DNA from 3 places in the Frateuria sp. GZRe14 genome. Region 2 is predicted to be linked to each of the others. Evidence: predicted binding sites of a transcription regulator. Region 2 holds the regulator's gene; each other region holds the start of a gene.

Region 1 (7,135 bases), 1.9 Mb from region 2:
GGTCGGGCAGCAGGTCCAGCCGCAGTTCCTCGCCCGGCTGCCAGTAGGAGGAGATCTGCAGGATCGACGGCCCGCTGATGCCCCGGTGGGTGAACAACAACCCGGCGCGGAACGCCTGCCGCCCGCAGCGCGCCTCGGCCGGCAATGCCACGCCGGCCAGGTCGGCGTAGCGCTCCTGGTGCTTGCCGCTCAACGTCAGCGGCACCAGGCCCGCGCGCGTGGGCCGCACGGCGTGGCCGAACTGGCGCGCCAGTTCGTAGCCGAACCCGGTCGCGCCCATGCTGGGGATCGACAGGCCGCCGCTGGCGACTACCAGCGCCTCGGCGTGCACCTCGCCGCGCGCGGTGGTCACGCTGAAACCGGTCTCTCCGTGGCGCACGCGCTCCACCGCGCAACCGGTCTCCACCCGCACGCCGGCGGCCGCGCACTCGTCCAGCAGCATGCGCACGATCTGCTTGGAGGAGTCGTCGCAGAACAGCTGGCCGAGCTCCTTCTCGTGGTAGGCGATGCGGTGCTTCTCGACCAGTGCGATGAAGTCGGCCGGCGTGTAGCGCGCCAACGCGGACTTGGCGAAATGCGGGTTGGCCGACAGGTAATTGGCCGGCGTCACGCCCAGGTTGGTGAAATTGCAGCGCCCGCCGCCGGACATCAGGATCTTCTTGCCTGGCTTGTTCGCGTGATCGAGCACCAGCACACGCCTTCCGCGCTGGCCGGCGGTGATCGCGCACATGAGGCCGGCGGCACCCGCGCCGATGATGAGGACGTCGGTTTTCATGGATCGGCAGGGAGCGCGCACCGGGCGCCGGTCGCGCATTATGGCCGAGCGCTTACACTTTCCGCTTTCCAACCCTCAAGGTGCCCCACCATGCCCTCCTTCGACGTCGTCTCCGAAGTGGACAAGCACGAACTCACCAACGCGGTCGACCAGGCCAACCGCGAGCTGGCCAGCCGCTTCGATTTCAAGGGCACCGATGCGGTGTTCGAACTGGACGGCTACGTGATCACCCAGCGCGCGCCGAGCGGCTTCCAGCTGCAGCAGATGCTGGACATCCTGCGCGGACGACTGACCTCGCGGAAAATCGACATCCGCGCGCTGGACGTGGCCGAGCCGGAAGTGAACCTGGGCGGTGCGCGGCAGAAGGTCACCGTCAAGCAGGGCATCGAGCAGGCGATGGCCAAGAAGCTGGTGGCTGAGCTCAAGGCCGCCAAGCTCAAGGTCGAGGCGCAGATCAACGGCGACAAGCTGCGCGTGACGGGCAAGAAGCGTGACGACCTGCAGCTGGCGATGGCGCTGCTGCGCAAGTCCGAGGTGGAGCTGCCGCTGCAGTTCGACAACTTCCGCGACTGACGTGGCGCGAAGGGTGGGCTCCGACCCACCGCCCTGATCCCCGGCCAGGATGGGTGGGCTGAAGCCCACCTTGCGGAGCCTCGCCTACAAGCCTCGCCCCGCCAGGATGTTCACGCTGACCGCCACGATGAACACGTTGAAGAAGAACGCGATCACACCGTGCACCAGCACCATCCGGCGCAACTCGCGGCTGGTCACCTGGACGTCCGAAACCTGGAAGGTCATGCCGATCACCACTGCGAAATACGCGAAGTCCCAATAGCCGGGCTCGCCGCCGCCGGGGAAGTCCAGACCCCTGTGCTCCTCGCCGTAGTCGCCGTAATAGCCGTGCGCGTAGTGCAGCGCGAACAGCGTGTTGAGGAAGCCCCAGCTGAGCATGATGCTCGCGGCGGAAACCACGATCGCGACCAGTCCGCCGGTCTTGCCGGCCTCCAGTTCGGTGCCCAGCGCCACCAGCACCACCGTCGAGATCGCCACGCCGCTCCAGAGGATGCCCCAGCGCCCGGCGTCCTGGTGGCGCGCCTTCTTGCGCATGCTGGTCGGCGTGGCCGTGTTGAACTCCCACAGCTGCAGGCCCATGAATGCCAGCGCGCCGGCATCGAAACCGAGCAGGAACGCCGGCGCCGGATGCATGCCCAGGCTCCATGCCGCCACGGCCACCATCAGCAGCAGCGCGCCACCGACGGCCAGCGAGCGACGCGCGCGCAAGGCATGAACGAGACCGCGGCGACGATGCTGCATGCCGTGGGGATCGGAACCACTCATCGGTCTCTCGCCGTCGTTGCGTCAACCCAGTGTGGCCGATGCGGCGAGGCGGACACAACGATCGGGCGCGGAATCAGGCGCGCAGGTCGGCGAACTCCGGATGCCGACGCAGCCACGAGGCGGCATAGGCGCAGGCGGGGATCACCGACCAGCCCTCGGCCCGCGCGGTTTCCATCGCGGCCTGGGTCAGCGCCGAGGCAATGCCACGGCCCTCCACAGGCCCCGGCACGCCGGTGTGGGTGATCGTCATGACCTTGCCGGCGAGGCGGTAATCCAGCTCGCAATGCTGGCCGTCCACCACGGTTTCGAAGCGCTGCGCGGCAGGGTCGTGCCGGATGTCGAAGCTCATGCCGATGCTCGGGAAGGGAAAGCCGCGAGCTTACGACTGACGGCGGCAAAACGCGCGTGAAGCGGGCGCGGGCGCGCGTTCGCGCGTCCTGAATGACAGCAGGCCCACACTGGTTCGTCCATCCGAACAACGGGAGAACCCCATGAAGAAATCCGCCTCCGCCACATGGTCCGGCGGCCTGAAGGACGGCCAGGGCACCATCTCCACCCAGACCGGCGTGATGCGCGAGGCGCCGTTCGGTTTCAAGTCGCGTTTCGAGGACGGCCCCGGCACCAATCCGGAGGAACTGGTCGGCGCGGCGCTGGCCGGCTGCTTCTCGATGGCGCTGTCGCTGGGCCTGGGCAATGCCGGGCTGACGCCGGAGCGGATCGAGACACGGGCCGAGGTGACGCTGGACAAGCAGGGCGAGGGTTTCGCCATCACCACCATTGCCTTGAACTGCCGCGCCCGCGTGCCCGGCGCCGACGCCGACACCTTCCAGCGCATCGCGCAGGAGACCAAGCAGGGATGCCCGGTATCCAAGGTGCTGCGCGCCGACATTTCGCTCGACGCCGCGCTGGAGGGCTGACTGCCGGGATGCGCAGGATGGGCTCCGGCCCATCCCGCGAGTCAGGCCAGCAGGCGTCGGACCGCCAGTTCCGGATCGGCTGCCATGACCCGGTTGCGGCCGGCATGCTTGGCCGCGTACAGCGCCGCGTCCGCGCGCCGCAGCAGGGCCGCCACATCGTGCTCGCCCGGCTCGGCCGCGGCGGTACCGATCGACACGGTCAACTGCAGCAGATGCCCGTCGACCATCAACGGCGTGGACTCGACCGTGCCGCGGATGCGCTCGGCCAGCACCAGCGCCTGCTCCAGGCTGGTATCGGGCGCCAGCACCACGAATTCCTCGCCGCCGATGCGCCCGATCACGTTGCCGGCCCGCAGCGTGGCCCGGATGCTGGCGACCAGTGCCAGCAGGACCTTGTCGCCGCCGCCATGGCCGAAGCGATCGTTGACGCTCTTGAAGTGGTCGGCGTCGATCATCAGCACGCCCAACGGCCGTCCTCCGCGGTTGACCTGGGACAGCATCCGGGTGGCGCTTTCGGTCAGGGCCAGGCGGTTCTTCACGCCGGTCAGCGAATCGACCCTTGCCAGCAGGTGCAGCTCGCGCTGCAGCGTCTCGTTGTAGAGCAGCAGGAAACCGATGCTGAGGAACAGCGGCTGCATGCCCGAGAGCAGCACGTAGAAATAATTGACCAGGGCCGGCTGGATGATGTCGGCCGGCGGGTTCAGGTCGAACCATAGCTGGCCGTTGCGCCACACCAGCAGCAGCGCCGAGGCCGAGCACATGACCAGCAGCACCACTCGCGCCCGTGAACTGCGGCTGGGGCCGCCGCTCAGCAGCGCCCACATGCGCAGTGCGATGTCGGCCATGATCGCCGCCGATCCCCACAGCACGCGCACACGGTAGTCCGGCTCGACCACGCCGAACCAGGCCACGCCCAGCCAGCCGATCACGCCGATCGCCAGCGCCGTTCGCCAACGCAGCGGCGCGCCGAGCAGCATGCGCAATGCCACGACCGACATGCCCTGTGCCAGCAGGTTGAGCGCGTTGCCGCCCAGCACCAATTGCGCCGGGTGCAGCCAGACCTGCGCCGCCAGCATGCTCCAGCCGGCCGATTCGACCGCCAGCGCGCCCGCACGCAGCTTCAGGCTGGTGCGTGCCGAGCCCGGGCCGCCATGCGTGCCGGCCCAGAGCAGGACGGCCAGCACGAGCGACTGGACGGCACTGATCAGCGACAGCGTTTCGATATGCATGGGCATGCTGGGCTCTCCCCCGCGCCCGAACGTGACGATGGCTCCCGCCGTGGATGTCGCGTCTCCGCGATGGGCGTCCCGGCTTGGTCGTCGCCCGTCGTATCGGCGCTGGCTGGCGCGACTTTAGCGTTGACAGCGAGGCCGAGTCCGTTACTTTCCACGCAAAACGCCCAAACGGATGCCGGATGGCCACCCAGATCCCGACCCTCAACAGCTGCCTGCCCCGCATGACCGCGGGCGAAAAGCGCTTCGCCCAGCGGCTGGAACAGAAGCTGGAGGACGACTACCTGCTCTGGTACGACGTGCCGGTGGGCCTGAAGCAGCGCCGCCCCGACTTCGTGGTATTCCACCCGCGCCGGGGCCTGCTGGTGCTGGAGGTGAAGGACTGGAAGGCCGAGACGATCCAGCACGCGGACAGCACCCAGTTCACCCTGGTCACCGACCGCGGCCTGGTGAAGGAGAACCATCCGCTCCTGCAGGCGCGTGCGTACGCGCTGGAGATCGGCGTGGTGCTCGAGCGCGACCCCGCGCTGCGTTTCCCGGAAGGCCATCGCCATGCCGGCAAGATCATCATGCCGTGGGCCTGGGGCGTGGTGCTGGCCAACATCAGCCGCAAGCAGTTCGAGGATGGCGGGCTGGACGCGGTAATCCCGCCGCACCTGGCGATCTGCCGCGACGAGTTCTACGAATCGGTCGAGTCGGAGGACTTCCAGGAGCGGCTGTGGGCGATGTTCCCCTACGCCTTCCCGGTGGCCCTCACGCTGCCGCAGATCGACCGCGTGCGCTGGCACCTGTTTCCCGAACTGCGGGTGGAACCGGGCAGCGGGCAATTCGGCCTGTTCGGCCCGACCGAGGCGGCGGTGCGTCCGCTGCAGATTCCCGAGCTGGTCAAGGTAATGGACGCGCAGCAGGAACAGCTGGCGCGCTCGCTGGGCGACGAGCACCGGATCATCCACGGTGTGGCCGGCTCCGGAAAGACCATGATCCTGGGTTTCCGCGCCATGCAGCTGGCGCGCGCGATGAACCGGCCGATATTGATCCTCTGCTACAACAAGACGCTGGCCGCGCGGCTGGAGCAGCTGATCGGCGAGCGCGGCCTGGCCGACAAGGTGCAGGTCTACAACTTCCACAAGTGGTGCCACAAGATGCTCACGGCTTACCACGTGGAGCTGCCGCCGAAAGGCTCGGACGGCTTCTTCGAGCAGATGGTCGAGCGGGTGATCGCCGGCGTCGACAAGGGCCAGATCCCGCGCTTCCAGTACGGTGCGGTGCTCGTCGACGAAGGCCACGACTTCGAGCCGGACTGGTACAAGCTGATCGTGCAGATGATCGACCCGGCCACCAACTCGCTGCTGGTGCTCTACGACGACGCGCAGAACATCTATGGCAAGGCCGACCGTCGCAAGGTCAGCTGGAAGAGCCTCGGCGTGCAGGCACAGGGCCGGACCACCATCCTCAAGCTCAACTACCGCAACACGCTGGAAATCCTGGCCGTCGCGCGCGGCTTCGCCAACGAGCTGCTCGATGCCCGCGCCGACGACGACGATGGCGTGCCGCTGATTGCCCCCGAGAGCGCCGGCCGCCGCGGCGCGGTGCCGGAGCTGATCCGCGTGGAAACCGCACCGGCGCAGCTCACCGTGCTGATCGCCCAGCTGCGCGATGAACACGCGCACGGGCGGCCGTGGTCGGACATGGCGGTGATCTTCCGCAACCAGTGGGAGGGCGAGAAGCTCGCCGAGGCGCTGGCCCGCGAAGACATTCCCGGCCGGCTGGCCGAGGGCCGCGGCAAAGGCGCGCTGTTCGCCGTCGGCGACACGGTCAAGCTGGTGACCATGCATTCGAGCAAGGGCCTGGAGTTCCCGTTCGTGATCATCCCCGGCCTGGGCTCGCTGCCCAAGGAAGGCAAGGACGAGGCCGAGGAAGCGCGCCTGCTCTACGTGGCGATGACCCGCGCGACCGAGCGGCTGCTGTTGATCCACCACGACGATTCGGTCTTCAGCAAGCGCATCCGCGACGCGATCAACCAGGTGCAGGACCAATTGGTGGCGCTACCGGCCTGACCGGTTGCAGGAGCGCCTTGGGCACGACCGGAAGATGGTGGTCGCGCCCAACGGCGCTCCTACAGGGGCTCCCATGCCTTTGGGCACACTCCCGCCCAGCTGGCAGCCGCTAGGCTGGGGCTTTCGCCCCAGGGGAATCACCGTGCGCAAGACCCTCCAGGCCACCCTGCTGGCCGCCTCGCTGCTGGCCGGCTTTACCGTCCCTGCCTTCGCTGCCGACAAGCCTGCCGCCGACGCCAGCCACGACGACTTCCACCTGCCGCCCTTCCCCGCCGACGCGCACGTGCAGCAGACCGCGCAGATCGACGGGCGCGCGCTCAGGTACACCGTCACCGTCGGCTCGCTGCCGGTGCGCGACGAGAAGGGCAACACCGTGGCCGAGGTGGTCTACACCGCCTACACCATGGGCGGCGCCGACCGTCCGGTGACCTTCGCGCTCAACGGCGGCCCGGGCGCCTCGTCGGTGTACCTCAACCTTGGCGCGATCGGCCCCAAGCGCGTGGACTTCGGCGTCGAGGGCGACAACCCGTCCGATCCGGCCACCCTGCACGACAACCCCGGCAGCTGGTTGCCCTTCACCGACCTGGTGTTCATCGACCCGGTCGGCACCGGCTTCAGCCGTGCGCTGGTGGAGGACAAGAAGGCCACCGAGCTCTTCTACAGCACCGACAACGACATCAAGTACCTCTCGCGCATCGTCTACGACTGGCTGGTGAAGAACGGCCGCCTGCAGTCGCCCAAGTACCTGGTCGGCGAGAGCTACGGCGGCTTCCGCGGTCCGCGCATCACCGACTACCTGCAGACCCAGCTCGGCGT
Region 2 (7,135 bases):
AGATCCTGCCAGGACTGCGCCATCACCATGTCGTTGAGGCCCTCGCGGCATGCGCCTGCGAAGTTGCCGGCCTGGCGCGCCAGGTCCGCGACCGGGTCGCATGGTGCCGCCGAGGCGAGCACCTGCTCGGCGCTCTGTGCCAGCGCGTCGGCCTCGGGGCTCATGCGTTCGGCGAAATCGATGCTGCGATGGGCCGCCTGGGCGCTCATCTCCAGCACGTCGTTCAGGTGCTTGCGCACGTCGGCGACCTTGCCCGGCACACCTTCGTGCGCCAAGTCGTTGCCGAGCCGGCTGACCGCGCCATGCAGGTCGCGCGCGAGCAGGCCCAGCGCCCGGAACAGATGCTGCTCGCGCTGGCGCACCAGCGCATCGAGCGCGTGCTCGAAGGCCGCGCCATCTTCGCTGTTGAGCAGGTCCTGCAGCTCTTGCGGCAGCGCGGTTTCGTCGAAGGTGGAAAGCACGGCGCTCATGCGCTGGCTCCCGCGGCGGCCAGGCGCTCGAAGATCTTGGTGAGCTTCTCCTTCAGCGTGACCGCGTTGAACGGCTTGACGATGTAGCCGTTCACGCCCGCCTGGGCCGCAGCGATGATCTGGTCGCGGTTGTTCTCGGCGGTAACCATCAGCACCGGCAGGCCCTTGAGCGAGGGTTCGGCGCGGATCGCGCGCAACAGGTCGATGCCGGTCATGTTGGGCATGTTCCAGTCGGTCACGACCATGTCGAACGGCTGGCTTTTCAGCATGGTCAGCGCGTTGTTGCCGTCGTCGGCTTCCTGGATCAGCGTGTTGGTGAAACCCAGCTCCACCAGCAGGTTCCTGACGATGCGCCGCATGGTGGAGAAGTCGTCCACCACGAGGATTTTCATGTTCTTGTCCATTGGTTCCTCTGGTAGGAAATCGGGATTCGGATCGGAAGTCGGAGGGGTCAGCGGGAAACGGAACGATCGGATGAAGCGCGGCGGCCCTTGCCTTTGCGGGCGCCGGTTTCCGACTCCCCCTGCACGTCGTCGCGCCAGTCGCCCATGCGCGCACGCAGCCGCACGATCGCCTGGCCGTGGATCTGGCACACGCGCGACTCGGTCACGCCGAGCACGGCGCCGATTTCCTTCAGGTTCAATTCCTGCTCGTAGTACAGCGACATGACCAGCTGCTCGCGCTCGGGCAGGCCGGAGATGCCGTCGATCAACGCCTGGCGCAGGCCGTCCTGCTCGATGCTCTCGGCCGGCCCCAGGGTGCCCTGGTCGACCACGTCGAAGGCTGGCGCGCCGTCGCCGTCGTCCGGCGCGGTGAGGCTGAGCAGGCGCGCGCTGGCGGCGTCGGCGAGAATCTGGTGGTAGTCCTCCGCGCTCACGCCGAGGCGCTTGATGACTTCGGCATCCTCGGCGTCGGCGCCGGTCTCGATCTCGATCTGGCGCACCACCTCGGCCACTTCGCGCACCTTGCGGTGCACCGAGCGGGGGGTCCAGTCGGTCTTGCGCAGCTCGTCGAGCATGGCGCCGCGGATGCGGATGCCGGCGTAGGTCTCGAAGCTGGCGGCGCGGTCGGTGGCGTAGTGCCGCGCGGCCTCGAGCAGGCCGATCATGCCGGACTGGATCAGGTCGCCCACGTCCACGCTGGGGGGAAGGCGGCCCATCAGGTGATAGGCAATACGACGCACCAGTGGCGCGTGCTGGCGCACCAACTCATCTGCACTCTGTTTTTGCAGCTGGAGATATTCCGATGCCACGCTCATCTCACCACCCCGACGCCGTCACGGCCTGGCCACCGAAGAATGCGATGCGGTCCAGGCCCGCGCGCGCGGGTTCCTCCCAGTTATCGACCGCACCTGCCAATTGCTTGAATGCCTGCGACGAACGCGCCGCCGGCCACATGTCCACCACCGCGTTCTGGCGCCGGATGGCCTGCTTGAGCCGCTCGTCCTGCGGCACGAACCCGAAGAAATCCAGCACCACGTCCAGGAAGCGGTCGCTGACCTTGGCCAGCTTCTGGTGCAGCGCGCGGGCCTCGCCCAGGTTGCGCACCATGTTGGCGACGAAGCGGAAGCGGCGCACGCCAAAGTCGCGGGAGAGGACCTTGATCAGTGCGTAGGCGTCGGTGAGCGAGGCCGGCTCGTCGCAGACCACCAGCACGACGTCATCGGCCGCCGCGGCGAACATCGCCACGTTGTCCGACAGGCCCGCGGCGGTATCGACCAGCAGGTAGTCCGGCGGACGGGGCAGCTCGTCGAACGCGCGGATCACCGCGGCATGCTCGCCGTTGCCCAGCTGCGCCAGGCGCCGCGCACCGGACCCGCCGGGGATGACCTTGAGCCCGTGCGGGGCGTCAAGCAGCAGCTCCTCCAGCGTGGCCGTGCCGTCCAGCAGGTGGCCCAGGTGGCGCGAGGGCGCCAGGCCGAGCAGTACGTCGACATTGGCCAGGCCCATGTCGGCATCCAGCAGCATCACCTCGCGCCCGGCCATCGCCAGGCTCATCCCGAGGTTGACCGCCACGGTGGTCTTGCCGACGCCGCCCTTGCCGCCGGCGACCGCGATCGCGCGGCAGCGGCGGCGCGGTGCGCCTGCGTTGGCCGCCTGGTGCGGCCGGTGCGGTGCGGCCGGCGCGGCATCGCGCTCGCCCGTGATCGCGTTGAACATGTCTTTCAAGCCCCACGCCTGATTCATTGCAAGGATTCCGCTCATGCCTGGGCCACCATCGTCCCGAAACGCTCGGCCAGCACCGCCTCGTCGGCGGCCGGCGCATTGCCCTTGAGCGCCTGCGCGGCGCGGCACACCAAGAGGCGTGCATCGGCGGCGGCGATGTCCTCTGGCACGCGCTGGCCGTCGGTGGTGTAGTCCAGCGCCAGCCGGTGGCGGATAAGCACCGACAGTGCGCCGCCGAGGCTGGGCGCCTCGTCGAGTTTGGTCAGGATCGCCGCGTGCGGATTGGCCGGCAGGTACGCGCGCACGGCTTCTTCCAGCGACTGCGCCTGCGCATTGGCGGCCAACACCAGGCAGACGCGCAGGTCGCCGGCCTCGCCCAGCGCCTCGAGCTGTTCCTTCAGCCGCGGGTCGTTGCCGGCCAGGCCCGCGGTGTCGACCAGCACGGTGTGGCAACCCTTCAGCAGTTCCAGCACCTGGCGCAGGCTCTGCGCGTCGTACGCCGGGTACACCCGCACGCCGAGCAGGCGACCGTAGTGCTCCAGTTGCGCGGCGGCGCCGATGCGGTAATGGTCGGTACTGACCAGCGCGACCTGCGAGGCGCCGTGGCGCACCACTGCCCGGGCCGCGAGTTTCGCCAGCGTCGTGGTCTTGCCCACGCCGGTCGGGCCGACCAGCGCGGTAACGCCGGCTTCGTCCGAGCGGCCGCGGCCGCTGACGGCGATGCCACGGCTCAACATGCCCAGCGGCAGGTAGCGCGCCTGCTCGGGCGTCATCTGCGGCGGCAGTTCATCGGCCAGCGCGCGGGCGACGTCGGCGTCGATGCCCAGCCGGGTCAGCTCGCGCAGCACGCGGGTGTGCATCGGCTGGCGGCGTTCCATGTCGTTCCAGGCGAGGCTGGAGAGCTGCATCTCGAGCATCTCGCGCAGGCTGGAAAGCTCTGCGCGCATGCGCACCGTGTCCTGCGCGGCACGCTCGATCAACGGATGGACCGCCGGCTCGGCAGGAGCTTCGGGCGCCGGCTGAGACGGCGACGGTTGCGCCTTCGCCTGGACCAGACCCTCGGCCTGGACGCGGGGCGAGACGTGCGGAGCGCGCACTTCGGCACGCACCGGCTTCGGCTCTCTTTCCTCCGGGGCGACCGAGGCCTTCGCGGCGATCTCGATCGGCGTCGGACGATTGGCAGGCGCCAGCGTTTCGACGCGCGCCTCGCGCACCGGCGGCGGCGGTATGGCGGCGGCACGCGGCGGCAGCGCCGGGGGCTCGGCGGCCGGCGCGGGGGCCGCGCCATGGCGCGCGGCTTCGCGCACCAGCGCCTCGTCGTAATCGACGGCGGCGATGATCTCGATGCCTTCGTCGAGCTTGCGCGTGGACAGGATCACCGCATCGGGTCCCTGCTCCTCGCGTACTTCGCGCATCGCCTGGCGCATGTCCGGCGCCACGAAACGTTTGATCTTCATTGCCTGCTCCGCAAGCGGGTCGCGGCCATCGTGTCCATCGCCGCGGCGGCCCCAGGGCCTTGCGCTGTCTGCATGTGCAACTGGCGAATCACGATGCCCGTCTCCCGGCCTTTAACGTCCCAGCGCCTGGACCAGCCGCACCCTGCGGTTGTCCGGCACCTCGTTGTAGGCCAGTACGTGCAGGTTCTGTGCCACGTGGCGGGTGAAGCGCGCGAGCCACGGACGAAGCTGCGGCGCGACCAGCAACACCGCCGCTTCGCCGCTCATTTCCTGGCGGCGCGCGGCGTCGGCGACGCTCTGCTGCAGCCGGTCGGCCAGGCCCGGTTCGACCGCCGCGCCAGCCACGCCACCGCCGGAGAGCGAGTTCATGAGGATCTGCTCGAGCTCCGGCGCCAGCGTGATGACCGGCACCTCGGTGCCCAGCCCCGTGATCTCCTGCACGATCTGGCGGCCCAGCGCGACGCGGACGGCGGCGGTGAGCATGCCGGGATCCTGACTCTGGCCCGCGTGCTCCGCCAAGGTTTCGACGATGGTGCGCATGTTGCGGATCGGCACGCGCTCGGCGAGCAGGTTCTGCAGCACCTTGACCACTACGCCCAGCGCCATGCGCTTGGGCACGAGGTCTTCGACTAGCTTGGGCGCGGTTTGCGCCAGGCGGTCCAGCAACTGCTGCACGTCCTGGTGGCTGATCAGTTCGTGCGCGTGGGTCTGTAGGATGTGCGACAGGTGCGTGGCCACCACGGTGGCCGGATCGACCACGGTGTAGCCCAGGCTCTGCGCCATCTCGCGCTGGCCCTGCTCGATCCACACCGCTTCCAGGCCGAACGCCGGGTCCTTGGTCTGGATGCCCTGCAGCGGACCGTGCACACGGCCGGGGTTGATCGCCATCAGGCGCTCGCTGTGCACTTCGGCCTCACCCATCGGCACGCCCATCAGGGTGACGCGGTAGGTGTTGGGCCCCAGGTCCAGGTTGTCGCGGATGTGCACCGCCGGCACCAGGAAGCCGAATTCCTGCGAGAGCTTGCGGCGGACCGACTTGATCCGCCCCATTAGCTCGCCGCCCTGGTGGGTGTCCACCAGCGGGATCAGCCGGTAGCCCACTTCCAGGCCCAGCGGATCGACGCTGGCGACGTCGTCCCAGTTGAGCTCCATGCGCTCGGGGGGAACGGCAGGCGCGGCAGCCGGTTCGGCGATCGCCTCGGCCAGCTTTTCCTTCGTCTCGCGCTCGCGCTTGATCATCAGGTACGCCGCGCCGCCGCAGCAGCCGCCCAGCAGCAGGAAGGCGAGATTCGGCATGCCGGGGATCAGGCCCATCACGCCCAGCACCGCGCCGGCCACCGCCAGCGCGCGCGGCTGGCCGAACACCTGGCCGATCACCTGCTTGCCCATGTCCTGGGACTTGGACACGCGGGTGACGATCACCGCGGTGGCGATCGAGAGCATCAGCGCCGGCACCTGCGCGACCAGGCCGTCGCCGATGGTGAGCAGGGTGTAGGTCTTGGCCGATTCGCCGGCGCCCAGGCCGTGCTGGAACATGCCGACGAAGAAGCCGCCGATGATGTTGATGAACAGGATCAGGATGCCGGCCGTGGCGTCGCCGCGGACGAACTTGGACGCACCGTCCATCGAGCCGTAGAAGTCCGCTTCCTCGCGTACTTCCTGGCGCCTCTCCCGTGCTTGCTCCTGGGTCAGCAGGCCGGCGTTGAGATCGGCGTCGATCGCCATCTGCTTGCCGGGCATCGCGTCCAGGGTGAAGCGGGCGGTCACTTCCGATACGCGGGTGGCGCCCTTGGTGACCACCACGAAGTTGATGATGGTGAGGATCGCGAACACCACCAGGCCGACCGCGAAGTTGCCGCCGATGACGAACTCGCCGAACGCCTCGATCACCTTGCCGGCCGCCCCCGGGCCGTCGTGGCCGTGCAGCAGCACCACGCGGGTCGAGGCGATGTTCAGGGCGAGACGTAAAAGCGTCGCCATCAGCACGACCGTCGGAAAAGCGGCGAACTCCAGCGGCCGCATCACGTAGATCACCGCCAACAAAATGACGAGCGACAGCGCGATGTTGAAGCTGAACAGCATGTCCAGCAGGAACGGCGGCATCGGCAGCATGACCATCGCCAGCATCGCCAGCATGACCACCGGCGCGCCGACGCCGCGGCGTCCGAGCTGCTTGAGAGATTCCATTGCGCCAGCGGCGGCCATGCGGTGTTCCCCTTAGAACCTGAATTTCTAGAGCTTGTATGGGCCCATCAGGTCCGGATCGACCTGGGGCTGCGGCGCCGGCGGCGGCTCGTCGCCACGTGCCGTCGCCTGCTTCAGCTGGTAGACGTAGGCCAGGATCTGGGCCACCGCCACGTACAGCGAGACCGGGATTTCCCGGCCCAGCGAGGTAGTCGCATACAAGGCGCGTGCCAGCGGCGGCGCCTCGACCATCGGGATGCGGTGGCCGCTTGCCACCAGGCGGATCTGCTGGGCCAGCACGTCCACGCCCTTGGCGATCACGCGCGGCGCGCCGGCGCCGTTTTCGTCGTATTTCAGCGCGACGGCGAAGTGGGTCGGGTTGGTGACGATGACGTCGGCCTTGGGCAGCTCCTGCATCATCCGGCGGCGCGACATCTCGAACTGCACCTGGCGGATGCGGCCCTTGAGTTCGGGGTTGCCCTCGGTTTCCTTGGCCTCGTCCTTGAGTTCCTGCCTGGTCATGCGCAGGCGCTTGGCGTGGTCGAACTTCTGGTAGAGCGCGTCCGCGCCACCGATCAGCGCGAGCAGCGCGCCGAACAGCAATGCCGAGCGGCCCAGCAGCGACATCGCACGGGCCACGCCAAGCGCCACGTCCGCGCGGCCCAGTGCCTGCAGCTCATCCACCGAATGCTTGAGCAGCAGCGCCAGCGCGCCACCGATGAAGAGCAGCTTGACCAGCGACTTGACCAGCTCGACCAGCCCGCGCATGGAGACCAGGCGGCCCAGGCCGGCGACCGGGTTGAGCCGGTCGAACTTCGGCTGCAACGCCTGGCCGCTGAAGCTGATGCCGCCGAGCAGC
Region 3 (7,135 bases), 490 kb from region 2:
TTCGAAGGAGCGCCGCCGCAGGTTGTGATCGAAGATGTTGGCGGTCAGCATCAGCTCGTCGGGTTGGTGGCGGGCGATGAAGTCGGCCAGGCCCTTTTGCACGGCGGCGGGGCCACCGACCACGGCGCACGCGAGCGCGCGTTCGACGCCGAGCCTTTCGGTAGGCGTCCAGTAGCTCTCGATGTCGTCGATGGGCGCAGGTACCAGCCCTGGCCGGCCGCGGCGCAGGTTGATGAAACTCTGTTGTTGCGTGGTGAACAGGCGGCGTGCCTCGGCATCGGTGTCCGCCGCGACGACGTTGAGCCCGAGCATGGCGTATGGCTGCGCGAGCCGCGGCGACGGGCGGAATTCGCGGCGGTAGATCGACAGCGCGGTGTCCATCGCATCGGGCGCGAAATGCGAGGCGAAGGCGAAGGGCAGCCCCAGCGCCGCGGCCAGGCGCGCACTGAACAGGCTGGAGCCCAGCAGCCAGACCGGCACGTCCAGGCCCGCGCCGGGAACCGCGCGCACCGCCTGGCCGGGACTGGCCGGTTCGAAGTAGTGCAGCAGTTCGAGCACGTCGTCGGGGAAGGTTTCCGCCGCGTCGCCGTAGCGGCGCAGCGCACGCATCGTCGCCTGGTCGGTTCCCGGGGCACGGCCCAGTCCCAGGTCGATGCGGCCCGGGTACAGCGCGGCCAGCGTGCCGAACTGCTCGGCCACCTGCAGTGGCGCATGGTTGGGCAACATCACGCCGCCGGCGCCCACGCGGATGGTCGAGGTGCCACCGGCGACGTGGCCGATCAGTACTGCCGTGGCGGCGCTGGCGATGCCGGGCATGTTGTGGTGCTCGGCCAGCCAGTAACGCCGGTAGCCCAGTTGCTCGCCCAATCTGGCCAGGTCCAGCGTGTTGCGGAAGGCGGCGCTTGCGTCGCTGCCTTCGGTGATGGGGGCCAGGTCGAGTATCGAGAAGGGGATCATGCGGGAGGTCCTGCGCGGAGTTCCCTGGATGTGGGGCCGCGGGGCGGCCATTGCCAGTGTCCGCGCGGGGCGGGGCTCCGGCTCCGGCTGCGCTCGGCGCGAACGGGGTTTTGGGACGGCTACATTTCCCCGCCGGACTGCCGATACAGCGCGGAGCACGCCATGGAACCTGCATCCGGATGATCGCCATGTGGCGGCGTCTTTTCGCCGCGAGGAAAGTTCCGAGCCGCCCTGCCCCCGCCCCGCCGATCGTGACGGTGGTGGCCGACGCGCCCGTGTGCGAGATGGCGCCACCGCTGGCGGTGGTGGAGGACCGTTTCCATCGTTTCGTGCTGGGCCTTCCAGCGGCCGTCAGCGATACGGCCAGCGGCCCCGAGCAGGCCACGTTGCGGCGGCTGGAGGCGATCGGCGAGCGCTTCGACGTCAGCGGGCTGCCGCGCCTGCCCAGCGTGCTGCCACAGCTGCTGCGCGCGTTGAGGAACGACAACCTGGCCGGATCGCAGCTGGCCGCGCTGATCGGCCGCGATCCGGTGCTCGTGGGCGAAGTGATGCGCGTGGCCGGCAGCGCGCACTTCCGTTCGGCGCAGCCGATCCACAGCCTGCAGCACGCCGTGGTCCTGCTCGGGCGCGATGCCCTGCGCCGGGTCGCCACATTGCACGTGATGAAGCCGATCCTGCAGGCCAGCGCGGGCATGCGCGGGCATATGGCCGGGCCATGGCTGTGGGAGCACGCCGAGCGCTGCGCGCATGCCGCCGCCTTCCTCGGCCGGCATGGGGGCTGCGATCCGTTCGAGGCGTTCCTGGCCGGAATGGTCTGTCATACCGGCACCGGCGCGATCGTGCGCCTGCTGGACCAGGAGGCGCCGCCGTCGCTGGGGCCGTTCTCGCCCGTGTTCCTGGCGGGCTGCATGCGCATCGGCGCGCGGTTGTCGCTGCGCGCGGTGCGGCACTGGGAGATGCCGGCCAACGTGATCGAAGCACTGGTCGAACGCGTCAACGCACCGCAGGCGCCGGCCTCGTCGCTGGGCAAGGTGCTGGCCTGCGCCGATCCGCTGGCGATGGTGCAGCTGCTGGTGGAGCGCGACCTGCTGGACGCCGAACTGGACTACAGCGCCACCTGGCCGGACAGCTTCCCCACGCCGGTGATGCGGCGCGGGCAGTTGGACCTGCGCCGGCAGTTCATGCCGACACAGGACTGAAAGGGCATCAGTGCGGCGTGGATCCCACGTCCGCGCGCAACTGCCGCGCAATGTCGTCGGCGCCGGTGGCCAGCAGGGCGGCCAGCGCCTTGGCGTAATCGCCCCGGGCCGGCGCGGGCATGGACGGCGAGACGTGATAGGTCTTGTCCGAACCCAGGCCGCGTGCATTGATGGCGCAGTGCGTGCCCAGCTCGAGCGTGACGTTGGCCGGCGTGGCCTCGGTGTCCACGCGCATCTCGGCGAAGACCTGCTCGCAATGCACCACCAGATCGGTGAAATAGGCCGGCTCCAGCGCATGGCGCAGACGCGCCTGCAGCACCTCGGACACCGGCGGCGTGGGCTTGAGCGTGAGTGAATCCTCCAGGCCGCGAACCTCGACGTCCTGTTGATCCTGCTCGACCTGCAGCCACGGCGCCGAGGCCGGCGTCACCAGGTTGCCCAGCGCCACTGGCACGCGCGTGTCCTGCGAACCCCCACATGCGGCCAGCAGCAAGGCACCGCCGGCTATCCATGCAAACTTCTTCATACGAACTCCCCCGAGAGCGAATGGCCTGAACGAATCTACAGGCGCTCCGATGCGCGATCAACGCAACGGCATGGCAAACGCGAGCCAGTGCACGTTCGGACGTCCGATCGCTGCAGTCGCCGGCGCAGGCGGCCCACCGGCGTCACGTGCGAAACGCGGGTGGGCTGGCGTCCACCCTACACTGCCCGCCCTATCCGCGCGTGCGGACGGGGTGATCCAGGCCACCGGCCACACGCAGGAACTGGCGCCGCGCGGGTCCGAAACGCACCAGTCGCGGCACCAGGACGTCGCGCAGTTCGCGCAGGGTCGAGGGGCGGCCCTGCATCAGATGGGTCAGTGCACCCACGCGCCGGACCACCTGCCGATGCACCGGATGTCGCAACTGCGCGTAGCTCGCCAGGCGCGAGAGGCGGCCATTGAGCGCGTCGGCCGCGCAGTCGGCGAACACGTAGGCATCCTCGATCCCCAGATTCATGCCGCGCGCCCCAAGCGGCGAGTGGATGTGCGCCGCATCGCCACCCAGCAGCACGCGTCCCACGCCGGCACGCTCGGCCACGCGATGCGCGATGTGGAAGTGGGACTGCCACAGCACGTCACCGCACACCGTGCCGGGGGGCAGCGCGTCCAACGGCGCACGGCTGTTGCCGATAACGCGCCAGATGTCCTCGCGCACGCGCAGCGCGAACAGGAAGCCGTCCGGCAGCAGGAACAGATGTACCCGATCCGGGTCAAGCGGCGTCGCCAGGTGCAGGTCCCACAGTTGCCAGGGCTCGGGCAGTTCGTCGCCAGGGAAGGCCAGCCCAAGTGCCTGGCGCACCGTGCTGTGCGCGCCGTCGGCGCCGTACAGCAGCGGCGCCTGCGTGGGTTCGACGCTGCCGTCGGCATGCACCAGGTGGATCGTGACGCCGTCCTCGCCTTGCGCCAGCGTGTCGAGTTTCACCCCGCGCTCGACGGTGACGCCCTGCGCCCGCAACGCGTCGGCCAGCAGGGCTTCCGTGCGCGACTGGGGCAGCGAGATCAGCGAGCGCTCGGTGTCGAGCAGGGGCGAGACCGGCACGGCGACGTCCTCGTGCCCGCTCTGGTGCAGCGACAGTCCCTGCACGGCCCAGCCTTCGGCCAGCATGCGCGCGGTCACGCCGGTGTCTTCCAGCAGATCCTGCGTGCGCGGATTGACGGCCAATGCCTTGGAATGAAGGCTGGGCGCCGCCGCCTTGTCGACGATGCGCACGGGAACGCCGCGTCGGGCAAGCAACAACGCGGCCGCCAGTCCAGTCGGACCGGCGCCGGCGATCATCACGGGCATGGTGTTCGACGGCATGCCCGGAGACTAACAGGATCGACGTCGGCATCAGGGCGACATCGCATCAGGGCCGAGGAACCTCCGGATGGCGCGACTGCCAGGCTGCGAGCGCGGCGCGGTAGCGCTCCAGCGCCTCGTCGTAGCGATCGAGCACGCAATGCACGCAGCCCTCGCCGCAGCAGTCGGCCGGATCGGGTTCGCTGGGGCGAACCGGTGGCGGATCGTCGGACGGGAATGGAAGCTCCATGGCCCGATGGTACGGCCGCGCTCACGCCATGGACACCCGCAGCCGACGCCCCGCGAACCCGCGCTCCACAAGGATGACGATGGGCCGTCCCCGCGCCCGCCATTCCCTTCGCGAGGAGCGCCATGAAAACCCGCCATGTGTTCAGCACACCCAATGTCGAGGCCGCCAGGACCGTCATGCAGGCCGCGCGCGCCGCAGGCGTGCCCGAGGAGGACATCTCGCTGATCGCCCGCTCCGACATTGAACTCGAGGCGACACCGGAGCAGCACAAGGAAGCCGGAAGCGATTTCTATCCTGCTGCGCTGCGCGGCGTGGTCGGCGGTGGCGCGGTCGGCCTGCTGGCCGGGCTGGTGGCCGTGGCGATCCCGCCCGTGGGCATCACCGTGGCGGGCGTGGCCGGGCTGACCGTCGCCGGCGCGCTGACCGGTGGCTGGACCGGTGCGCTGGTAGGCGCCTCCGTGCCCGACCCGGTGCGGCGCAAATTCGAGGAGGAGATCGAGGCCGGCCGCGTCCTGGTGGTGCTGGACGGCGACAAGGAACAGCTGGTGCGCGCCGAGCCGGCACTCGCTCGCGCAGGCGGCACGCCACTGCCGTTCGATGAGCCGACGGCGCTGAGCTAGCGCGCGCACCCAGTCCGTCTGCCTGCGGGAAGGACAGATCCGCTCCCTTCGGGAAAGGAACAGGAGCAACGGCAAGACGGCCATTAAACGCCCCCTTCATGGTCCGCGCACACCGCATTCAACCGGGCGCGAGGAACATCCATCCGTCCCCGTTCGCCGCCGCCCGGAGTACCCATGGATCTCGACCGCGTGATGACCCGCAATCCGAAATTCTGCCTGGCCACCTCGCCGCTGGATGAAGTCGCCCGCGCCATGCGCGACGAGGACGTCGGCGAGATCCCGGTAGTCGACCTGGACCGCCACCCGATCGGGGTGATCACCGACCGCGACATCGTCGTGCGCACGCTCGCCGCCGGCCGCAATCCGCTGGACGTGCGCGTGCAGGACTGCATGACCGCGCCGCCGATCGTGATCAAGGAGGACGCGAGCCTGCAGGACTGCGCCAAGCTGATGGAACGCCAGCAGATCCGGCGGGTGCCGGTGGTCGACGCCAAGGGTGCCCTCTGCGGCATCGTCTCGCTGGCGGACCTGGAGCGCACCGACGCCCGTTCGCTGCAGCAGGAAGTCACCCGCGCCGTATCCCAGCCGCACTGACCGAATTTATCGGAGGAGCATGCCCATGAAGACCCGCCTGTTGTGCTGGAGCCTGCTGCTGGCTTCCACGTTCGCGCTGGCCGCCTGCAACCACGGCACCAACGACAACGCCGAGCCGGGCGCAGCCGCCCCGTCGACCGCGCCGGCGATGACGCCCACCCAGCCGACCACGCCGATGACACCGCCCCCTGCATCCACCGCGATGACGCCCCCGGCCACCATGCCACCGGCCTCGTCGACGGCGATGCCGCCGCCGACCTCGACCACGCCGAACTCCTCGGGTGGCGCCGACTGAGCGCAAGCCCGGACGTACGGGCAGGGATGCGGGCCGGGCCAGGGAAGGCCTGAAGCGGGATCGGCGAAACCGGGCGAGCCTGGCCCCGGCCGGGCTCTTTCAGCGTGTCCGCCCATCGGGAAACGCCGCGTGGGACGGCCGCGCCCTCCCCCAGAAGTCACGGCCATCCTGCCGCCGCGCCAGGCGCACAATCGCACACCCAACCCCGAAGGAGCCTGACATGCGCACGCTCGTCCTCGCCGCCGTGATCGCCATCGCCCTGCCGGCCGTGCACGCCGCACCAGCCGCGCAGACCGCCGCGCAACACGCACAGCCGCCGTACCTCGCCGCGGCGATCAACGACCCGGGTCGCCAGGCCGACCGCGCCGACGACGCCCGCCGCAAGATCGCGCAGGTGATGGCCTTCGCCGAGGTCCAACCGGGCGACAAGGTGCTGGAACTGATTCCCGGCAGCGGCTATTTCACCCGCGTGTTCAGCGGCGTGGTCGGACCCAAGGGCCACGTCTACGCGCTCTGGCCGAACGAGTACGCCGCCGAGTCGCAATCGGACGTGGCCAACCTGCGCAAGCTCGCCCAACAGCCGCACTACGCGAACGTCAGCATGCTGACTCAGCCGGCCGCCAAGCTGGATGCGCCCGAATCGGTCGACGTGGTGTTCACCTCGCAGAACTACCACGACTACCCGGACAAGTTCATGGGCAACGTCGATCCGGTGGTGCTCGACAAACAGGTCTACAAGGTGCTCAAGCCCGGCGGCGTCTTCATCGTTATCGACCACGTCGCGCCGGCCGGCTCGGGCATGCGCGACACCGACACGCTGCATCGCATCGACCCGGCCATCGTCCGGAAGCAGGCCGAATCGGCGGGCTTCGTGTTCGACGGTGAGAGCGACGCGCTGCGCAACCCGGCCGATCCGCACGACATCAAGGTGTTCGACAAGTCGATCCGCGGGCACACCGACCAGTTCATGTACCGGTTCCGCAAGCCGAAGGGCTGAGCGTTGCACGGGCGGTACGCCAATCGCAGGGGCCCGCACGCGGGCTCCCGCGGGAAGCGACGGGTTTCGGTGGGTGATGGCGTGATCGCCATCCGCATCGGCTGCGCCGGCTGGTCGATCCCCAAGGCGCACGCCGCGGCGTTTCCGACCGAAGGCAGCACGCTGGAGCGCTACGCGCAGGTGTTCGACTGCGCGGAGATCAACTCCAGCTTCTACCGCCCGCATCGCCCGGCGACCTGGCGCCGATGGGCGGACAGCGTGCCGGCGCACTTCCGCTTCGCCGCCAAGATGCCCAAGGCGATCAGTCACGAGTGCCGACTGCAGGCTTGCGACGGGCTGGTGACCGCGTTCCTGGACCAGGTTGGCGAACTCGGCGACAAGCTGGGCTGGTTGTTGTTGC

Evidence for each region. The regulator FliA, encoded in region 2, starts transcription of late flagellar genes. The targets are predictions, from matches to a motif close to TAAAGTTTNNCNNNCNNNGGCCGATAA.
Region 1: ACFWZ1_RS13100 (GGDEF domain-containing protein) is a predicted target of FliA. The motif match lies at 4,359-4,385, and genes of this name have one in related genera.
Region 3: ACFWZ1_RS06745 (HDOD domain-containing protein) is a predicted target of FliA. The motif match lies at 1,078-1,104, and genes of this name have one in related genera.

What each region holds. Positions count from the first base shown of each region.
Region 1 covers NZ_JBHZGJ010000001.1:2,859,778-2,866,912, forward strand. The annotation lists gene ACFWZ1_RS13075 (NAD(P)/FAD-dependent oxidoreductase) at 1-775, opposite strand, end outside; gene ACFWZ1_RS13080 (YajQ family cyclic di-GMP-binding protein) at 866-1,348, shown strand; gene ACFWZ1_RS13085 (DUF1345 domain-containing protein) at 1,433-2,113, opposite strand; gene ACFWZ1_RS13090 (GNAT family N-acetyltransferase) at 2,187-2,462, opposite strand; gene ACFWZ1_RS13095 (OsmC family protein) at 2,605-3,030, shown strand; gene ACFWZ1_RS13100 (GGDEF domain-containing protein) at 3,072-4,265, opposite strand; gene ACFWZ1_RS13105 (3'-5' exonuclease) at 4,445-6,319, shown strand; gene ACFWZ1_RS13110 (S10 family peptidase) at 6,462-7,135, shown strand, end outside.
Region 2 covers NZ_JBHZGJ010000001.1:984,713-991,847, reverse strand. The annotation lists gene ACFWZ1_RS04430 (protein phosphatase CheZ) at 1-470, opposite strand, end outside; gene ACFWZ1_RS04425 (chemotaxis response regulator CheY) at 467-874, opposite strand; gene ACFWZ1_RS04420 (RNA polymerase sigma factor FliA) at 922-1,728, opposite strand; gene ACFWZ1_RS04415 (MinD/ParA family protein) at 1,730-2,674, opposite strand; gene flhF (flagellar biosynthesis protein FlhF) at 2,671-4,092, opposite strand; gene flhA (flagellar biosynthesis protein FlhA) at 4,204-6,297, opposite strand; gene flhB (flagellar biosynthesis protein FlhB) at 6,325-7,135, opposite strand, start outside.
Region 3 covers NZ_JBHZGJ010000001.1:1,474,246-1,481,380, reverse strand. The annotation lists gene ACFWZ1_RS06750 (LLM class flavin-dependent oxidoreductase) at 1-957, opposite strand, end outside; gene ACFWZ1_RS06745 (HDOD domain-containing protein) at 1,146-2,156, shown strand; gene ACFWZ1_RS06740 (hypothetical protein) at 2,164-2,682, opposite strand; gene ACFWZ1_RS06735 (FAD-dependent oxidoreductase) at 2,873-3,985, opposite strand; gene ACFWZ1_RS06730 (oxidoreductase-like domain-containing protein) at 4,047-4,229, opposite strand; gene ACFWZ1_RS06725 (hypothetical protein) at 4,352-4,849, shown strand; gene ACFWZ1_RS06720 (CBS domain-containing protein) at 5,024-5,443, shown strand; gene ACFWZ1_RS06715 (hypothetical protein) at 5,469-5,738, shown strand; gene ACFWZ1_RS06710 (class I SAM-dependent methyltransferase) at 5,959-6,735, shown strand; gene ACFWZ1_RS06705 (DUF72 domain-containing protein) at 6,826-7,135, shown strand, end outside.